Regions from separate parts of the Rhizobium sp. CB3090 genome, predicted to be linked through region 2. Evidence: riboswitches for the same ligand, from Rfam matches in the RefSeq annotation. Region 2 holds a riboswitch; the other holds the start of a gene.
The links. A riboswitch is a leader RNA that binds a small molecule or an ion and turns the genes downstream of it on or off. The one in region 2 is predicted to bind S-adenosylmethionine.
Positions count from the first base shown of each region.

Region 1: linked by a shared signal. The riboswitch ahead of metA (homoserine O-succinyltransferase) and the one ahead of QA646_RS00725 (O-succinylhomoserine sulfhydrylase) in region 2 are both predicted to bind S-adenosylmethionine.

Region 1 covers NZ_CP121662.1:3,296,979-3,300,543, reverse strand. Annotated here, with positions in the region: gene QA646_RS15885 (VWA domain-containing protein) at 125-1,312, opposite strand; gene metA (homoserine O-succinyltransferase) at 1,315-2,241, opposite strand; SAM riboswitch at 2,290-2,367, opposite strand; gene QA646_RS15875 (NUDIX domain-containing protein) at 2,643-3,065, opposite strand; gene QA646_RS15870 (MoxR family ATPase) at 3,065-3,565, opposite strand, start outside.
Region 2 covers NZ_CP121662.1:140,984-144,548, forward strand. Annotated here, with positions in the region: gene QA646_RS00725 (O-succinylhomoserine sulfhydrylase) at 89-1,276, opposite strand; SAM riboswitch at 1,321-1,399, opposite strand; gene QA646_RS00730 (2'-deoxycytidine 5'-triphosphate deaminase) at 1,570-2,664, shown strand; tRNA gene QA646_RS00735 (tRNA-Gly) at 2,723-2,796, shown strand; gene QA646_RS00740 (VOC family protein) at 2,838-3,215, shown strand; gene QA646_RS00745 (acyltransferase) at 3,460-3,565, shown strand, end outside.

The DNA.
Region 1 (3,565 bases), 760 kb from region 2:
ATCGCGAAATTTAGGGGCGGGCAGAGGGGGATCAAGAGCTCGTCTGGTTCGTGGTTTCCAGACTGCGCCGGGAGTGTGCAATGTATGTGACAACGGAGGCTAGGGTGAGGAGCTATGGGCAATTCTAGCGCGACAATTCCCGCATCGCCTTTTCCAGCCCACCAAGAGTCAGGGGATACATCCGCTCCGCTAGCAAGCGGCGGATGATCGAGATCGAGGTCGTATAGCCCCAATAGTTTTCCGGTATGGGATTGAGCCAGACGCATTTGCGGAAATGGCCGGTGATGCGGCTGAGCCAGATATCGCCCGCCTCCTTGTTCCAATGTTCCACCGAGCCGCCGGGATGGGTGATCTCATAGGGGCTCATCGAGGCGTCGCCGACGAAGACGACGCGGTAGTCGGGGCCGAAGGTGCGGATCAGATCGGTCGTCGCGGTGACATCGACACGCCGGCGGCGATTGTCCCTCCATACGCCTTCGTAGAGGCAGTTGTGAAAGTAGAAATATTCCATATGCCGGAATTCGGCGCGGGCCGCGGAGAACAGTTCCTCGACCACGCGGATATGATCGTCCATCGAGCCGCCAACATCGAAGAACATCAGCAGTTTGACGGCATTGCGCCGCTCCGGCCGGGTCTGGACGTCGAGATAGCCATGTTCGGCGGTGGAGCGGATCGTGCCGGAAAGGTCGAGCTCCTCTGCCGCGCCTTCGCGCACCCAGCGGCGGAGCCGTTTCAGCGCCACCTTGATGTTGCGGGTGCCGAGCTCGACGCTATCGTCGAGATTTTGAAATTCGCGGCGATCCCAGACTTTCGCCGCCTTGCGGTGACGGGACGCGTCTTGGCCGATGCGCACGCCTTCCGGGTTATAGCCATAGGCGCCGAACGGCGACGTGCCTGCCGTACCGATCCATTTTGAGCCGCCCTGGTGGCGGCCTTCTTGTTCGGCAAGGCGCTGACGGAGCGTCTCCATCAGCTTTTCGAAGCCGCCGAGTGCCTCGACCAGCTTCTTTTCCTCGTCCGTCAGATGTCTTTCGGCGAGCTTGCGCAGCCATTCATCGGGGACAGCGACCGGCTCGGCCGGTGCCGCATCATTGCCGACGGCCTCGACACCCTGAAAATAATCGGCAAACACCTGATCGAAGCGGTCGATGAAGCGCTCGTCCTTGATCAGCGATGCGCGGGCCAAATAGTAGAAGGCCTCGACGTCATAATCGGCGATCCCTTCTTCCATTCCCTCCAGAAGCGACAGGAATTCCCGGAGCGTCACCGGAACCTTTGCTTCCTTCAGCTTCAGGAAGAAGGGAATGAACAAGCTCAGAACCTCTCTTGGCCGATCTCCTCGAGATCATAGGGGGTCGTCTGATAGATCTCGTTGATCCAGTTGCCGAAGAACAGATGCGCATGGCTGCGCCAGCGGTTTTGCGGCGCGATGTCCGGGTCGTTATGCGGGAAATAATTGTGCGGCATCTTGATCGGCACGCCCGCATTCACGTCCCGAAAATATTCGTCGGCCAGCGAAGTGGAATCATACTCCACGTGATTGAACATGTAGAGCCGGTTGCAGGCCTGCTCGTGGACCAGACAGACGCCCATCTCGCTCGATTCCATCAGGATCTGCAGCCCCGGCACCTTTTCGATGTCGGCGCGGCGCACTTCCGTCCAGCGCGAGACCGGAATGGCGAAATCATCGGAAAAGCCGTTGAGGTAGACCGAGGACGGCTTCAGGTTCTGGTGGCGATAGACGCCGAAGGCTTTTTCCTTCAGCGTATATTTCGGCACCTTATGGAAATGATAGGCAGCCGCCATCGCGCCCCAGCAGACGTTCATCGTCGAATGCACATTGGTCGCCGTCCAGTCGAAGATCTGCTGCATCTCGTCCCAGTAGGTGACCTCCTCATAATCCAGCAGCTCGATCGGCGCGCCGGTGATGATGAAGCCGTCGTATTTGCGCTCCTTCACTTCCTCCCAGGTTTGGTAGAAGGCGAGCAGATGCTCTTCGGATGTGTTCTTGGCCTTGTGGCCGCCGACGCGGATCAGCGAGAATTCCACCTGCAACGGCGAGGCGCCGACAAGGCGCGCAATCTGCACTTCGGTCTTGATCTTGTTCGGCATGAGATTGAGAAGCCCGATCTGAAGGGGGCGAATATCCTGCCGGATCGCCACCGTTTCGGTCATCACCCGCACGCCCTCGCTCTGGAGGGCTTCGAACGCGGGCAGCGTATCGGGAATCTTGATGGGCATCGTTGTCACTCGACCAAAAACAAAAAACCGGCCGCGATAAGAATCGCTACCGGTCCGCACGCGGCCCTTTAGCGACTTTTTTAACGTGGCTGCAAGCCGGCCGGCCAAATCACCACGGGAGAAATTCAATAGACCTGTGACCCCGGCGGGTCAATGGGTTAACTCCAGGCCCAGGGCCGCCTCGCCTTTCGAGGCCTTGACGTTTGCGCTGACGCTTCAACGCCAAGGCACCTCAGGGTGAGGCGGAGAGGGTTTGCGCCAAGGCGTAGAAGATCAGCCCTCACCCTGAGGAGCGGAACCCGGAGGGTGGAGCCTCGAAGGGCGAGGGCGGGTATGGTCGGCCCTCCGTCGCTTTTCGAGGCACAGGGCGACCGCGGCCGCGCCGTGATGTCGGGTGCCACCTACAGATGTTCAAGGAGTGCTTGCATACCATAGCCCAGACGCCGCTTGGCGTCCTCGATCGGCAGCCAGAAGAAACGGAAGCCAATCGGATCGCCGCCGTCGAATGGCGTCATTTCATAGTGAAGCCAGGTGGAGGGCGCCGTCTCGGAGATGCGGCAGCGGAAATAGTGCCGTTGGTGGTGATGCTCGCGCCCGTTCTTTTCAAAACGATAATCGTGAACGCCGAGCGGATGGAGTTCGTCTGGCGCAAAACCCGTTTCCTCCTCGAATTCGCGCGCCGCCGCCGTTGCGATATCTTCGCCCGGTTCCACCGTGCCGCCGGGAACCTGGAGCTGGACGGCCGGAAAATCCGGCTCATCGAATACCAGCAAGTGCCGGTCGTTCACCGCATAGATCAAGACCTTCAGGGCATCCGGCTGCATCATTTCCCTTGCCCGCGCGCCATGAAGGCCAGCCGTTCGAAGAGATGGACGTCCTGCTCGTTCTTCAGCAGCGCGCCGTGCAGCTTTGGCAGCGCGCTCTTCGCATCGACACGCAGGGTAGCCGGATCGACATCGTCGGCGACCAGCAGGCGGATCCAATCGAGCGCTTCGGAGGTCGAGGGCTTCTTCTTCAGACCCGGCACATCGCGGATCTCGAAAAACTGGATGAGTGCTGCTCGCACCAATGCCTGCTTGATGCCGGGATAGTGCACCTCGACGATGCGTGTCAGCGTTTCGGCATCGGGAAAGCGGATATAATGGAAGAAGCAGCGGCGGAGAAAAGCATCCGGCAGCTCCTTTTCATTGTTCGAGGTAATGATGACGATCGGCCTGACGGCGGCGCGGATCGTTTCGCCGGTTTCGTAGACATGGAACTCCATGCGGTCGAGTTCCTGCAGCAGATCGTTCGGGAATTCGATGTCGGCCTTGTCGATCTCATC
Region 2 (3,565 bases):
GTCCGCGGTCGAAAGTATAGCCGCAAAGTCTGTTTTCAAGATGTGTAAGCCCGCCCGAACAATATTCGGGCGGGTTTGGGTAGAAAAGTCAGGCAGAGACCTGCGCCAGTGCGCGGGCGAAATCCTCGATCAGATCCTCGCCGTCCTCGATCCCCGCGGAAAAGCGCACCGTTCCCGGCGAAATGCCGAGTTCGGCACGGGCTTCGTCGGTGAGGTTCTTGTGGGTGGTGGTGGCCGGATGGGTGATCAGGCTCTTGGAGTCGCCGAGATTGTTGGAAATCTTGACGATCTCCAGCGCATTCTGCAGCTTGAAAGCCGCTTCCTTGCCGCCCTTCAGCTCAAATGCCACCAGCGTCGAGCCGCCGGTCATCTGCTTGGCGACGATATCGGCCTGCGGATGGTCCTTCCGGCCGGGATAGATCACGCGAGCGACCTTGTTGGTCTGCTCGGCGAGGAAATCGGCAATCTTTGCCGCATTTGCCGTCTGTTGCGTGACGCGCAGCGGCAGCGTCTCGATGCCCTTCAGCAGTGTCCAGGCGGTGAACGGCGACATGGCCGGGCCAGTATGGCGGAAATAGTCCTGCAAGTTCTCGTCGATCCACTGCTTGTCGGAGAGGATGACGCCGCCGAGCGAACGGCCCTGGCCGTCGATGTGCTTGGTGGCGGAATAGACGACGATGTGTGCGCCGAGTTCCAAAGGCTTCTGGAAGAGCGGCGTCGCAAAGACGTTGTCGACCACGACCTTGGCGCCGATCTGATTGGCGAGCTTGGCGACGGCAGCGATATCGACCACTTCCAGCGTCGGATTGGTCGGGCTTTCGAGGAAGAAGACCTTGGTATTCGGCTGGATCGCCTTTTCCCAATTTTCGGTGAAGCGGCCGTCGACCAGGGTGCATTGAATGCCGTATTTCGGCGCCAGCGTCTCAACGACCCAGCGGCAGGAGCCGAAGAGCGCGCGGGCTGCAACGATATGATCGCCGGCCTTCAACTGGCAGAGGATGGCGGCCGAAACGGCGGCCATGCCGGAAGCGGTGGCGCGGGCTTCTTCGGCGCCTTCCAGAGCGCACATGCGCTTTTCGAACATGTCGTTGGTGGGGCTGCCGTAGCGGGCGTAGATGAAGCCGTCGGTCTCGCCCTTGAAACGGGCTTCCGCGGCTTCCGACGTGTCGTAGACGAAGCCTTGCGTCAGATAGATTGCTTCGGAGGTCTCGCCGAATTGCGAACGGAGCGTTCCGCCGTGAACGAGCTGGGTTGCGGGGCGCCAAGTCTTGCTCATGCCATCACCACTTTCAAAACAAAAAAACCGGCCGCGAAAAGCAGACCGGTTTAACCCCGGTCCTTTTAGCCACTTGTTTAACGTGGCTGCAAGCCGACCGGCCAAATCACCACGGGATAAGTTGCAATACTGCCGTTGACCGCTTGCGTCAATTCCCCGAGTTTGGTTTTGTCTGCGGCAAATTACTGCCCGCGCCTTCGTCAGGATGCGCAAAGGTCACAGTAACATTTTGAACGGCGCGTAACCCGGTAAGTCTGTTCTCGACTAGCCGGGTCATGCGCTGGGAAAGAGGCATGATGGCTCGCACTACTGGAATTTTGGCCGATCGCGCCATTGCGGCGCTCTTCGAAGCGGGAAGGCTGACGAGCGAAAAAGAACTGGATGTCGATCAGATCCAGCCGGCGAGCCTCGACTTGAGGCTCAGTGCGCATGCTTTCCGCGTCCGCGCCAGCTTCATGCCCGGCCCATCGCATCTCGTCGCCGACAAGCTCGACCGGCTGAAGCTGCATGTCGTCGATCTCTCGGAAGGCGCGGTGCTGGAAACCGGCTGCGTCTACATCGTGCCGCTGATGGAGCGGCTCGACCTGCCGGCCGATATGTCCGCCTCCGCCAATCCGAAGAGCTCGACCGGCCGTCTGGATATCTTCACCCGCGTCATCACGGACCGGGCGCAGGAATTCGATAAGATCCCGGCCGGCTATTCCGGTCCGCTCTATCTTGAAATCAGCCCGCGCACCTTTCCGATCGTCGTGCGCCGCGGCTCGCGCCTGTCGCAAATCCGTTTCCGCGTCGGACAGGCCACACTCTCCGAGCCGGAACTGCTGGCGCTGCACGAGAGCGAGACGCTGGTCGCCAGCAAGAAGCCGAACGTTACCGGCGGCGGCATAGCGCTGTCGATCGATCTCGCCGGCGATAAGGAAGGCCTGATCGGCTATCGCGGTAAGCACCACACGGCGGTCGTCGACGTCGACAAGAAGGCCCAGCACGATATCTTCGATTTCTGGGAGCCGCTCTACAGCCGCGGCCGCACCGAACTGATCCTCGATCCGGACGAATTCTACATTCTGGTCTCGCGCGAAGCCGTTCATGTGCCGCCACACTATGCCGCCGAAATGACGCCCTTCGATCCGCTGGTCGGCGAATTCCGGGTGCACTACGCCGGCTTTTTCGATCCCGGCTTCGGCCACGCGCCAGCCGGCGGCCGCGGCAGCCGCGCCGTGCTGGAAGTGCGCAGCCACGAAGTCCCGTTCATCCTCGAAGACGGCCAGATCGTCGGCCGCCTGGTCTACGAGCACATGCTGGAACAGCCCTCAAGCCTCTACGGCTCCGGCCTCGGCTCCAACTATCAGGCGCAGGGGCTGAAGCTTTCGAAGCATTTCCGGCTGTGATCGTCTATTTGGCGGCCTTGACAGAGACCGCCAACTGTTGGACACCTCTGAATGTCAGGCGGGTGTAGCTCAATGGTAGAGCAGCAGCTTCCCAAGCTGAATACGAGGGTTCGATTCCCTTCACCCGCTCCAGGTTTCTTTTCAGCGTTGTAGATCTCTAGGATACGCCGAAGGTGATTGATCACATAACCATTGAAGTGAGCGATCTACAGAAAAGCAGGTCATTCTACGAGAAAGCCTTCGAACCTCTGGGATATCGCCTTTCCTTCGGAAAAGAGGGCGTATTCTGGGCATTCGACGTGGGGGATGGCAGCCTGTTCGAGATCCAGCACACGGGCAGCAAACCGCCTTTGACGCATCTGCATGTCGCCTTCCGCGTTCAGAGCAGGGCTGAGGTCGACTCGTTCTATCACGCCGCTCTTCAGGCCGGTGCCAAGGAAAACGGTGTGCCCGGTCCACGACCGGAATATTCTGCGAACTACTATGCCTGCTTCGTCCTTGATCCCGATGGCTACAACATCGAAGCGATGATCAACAAGCCTGCGACATGAGAGTAGACAGTCGAGGACGCGCCGGCGTTCTCGCATGTCCTCGTAAGCCTCTTTCAGAGCGTCGCTGAAGGCAGCGATTGGGCGAGCCGGGCGGCGGGCGATGCAGGATCGTGGCACGTCTGGCCGGACTTGCGAAGGATCAGACGCGTCCCGTGGTTCGCCGTTATCACCTCTATCCATCCCCATTCAGGTTAATGCCAGACATTCGTGGCAGAAGCTCATTCCTTAACCGGAACGGATGCCGATGCTCAATGTTGGGCTGCTTTACAGATTGAGGGCGATCTTCACGCGCGGCGTGTTGAAGATTTCCCGCCGCACGAAGGTACCGCCCAGCGCGACGATCATCTGGA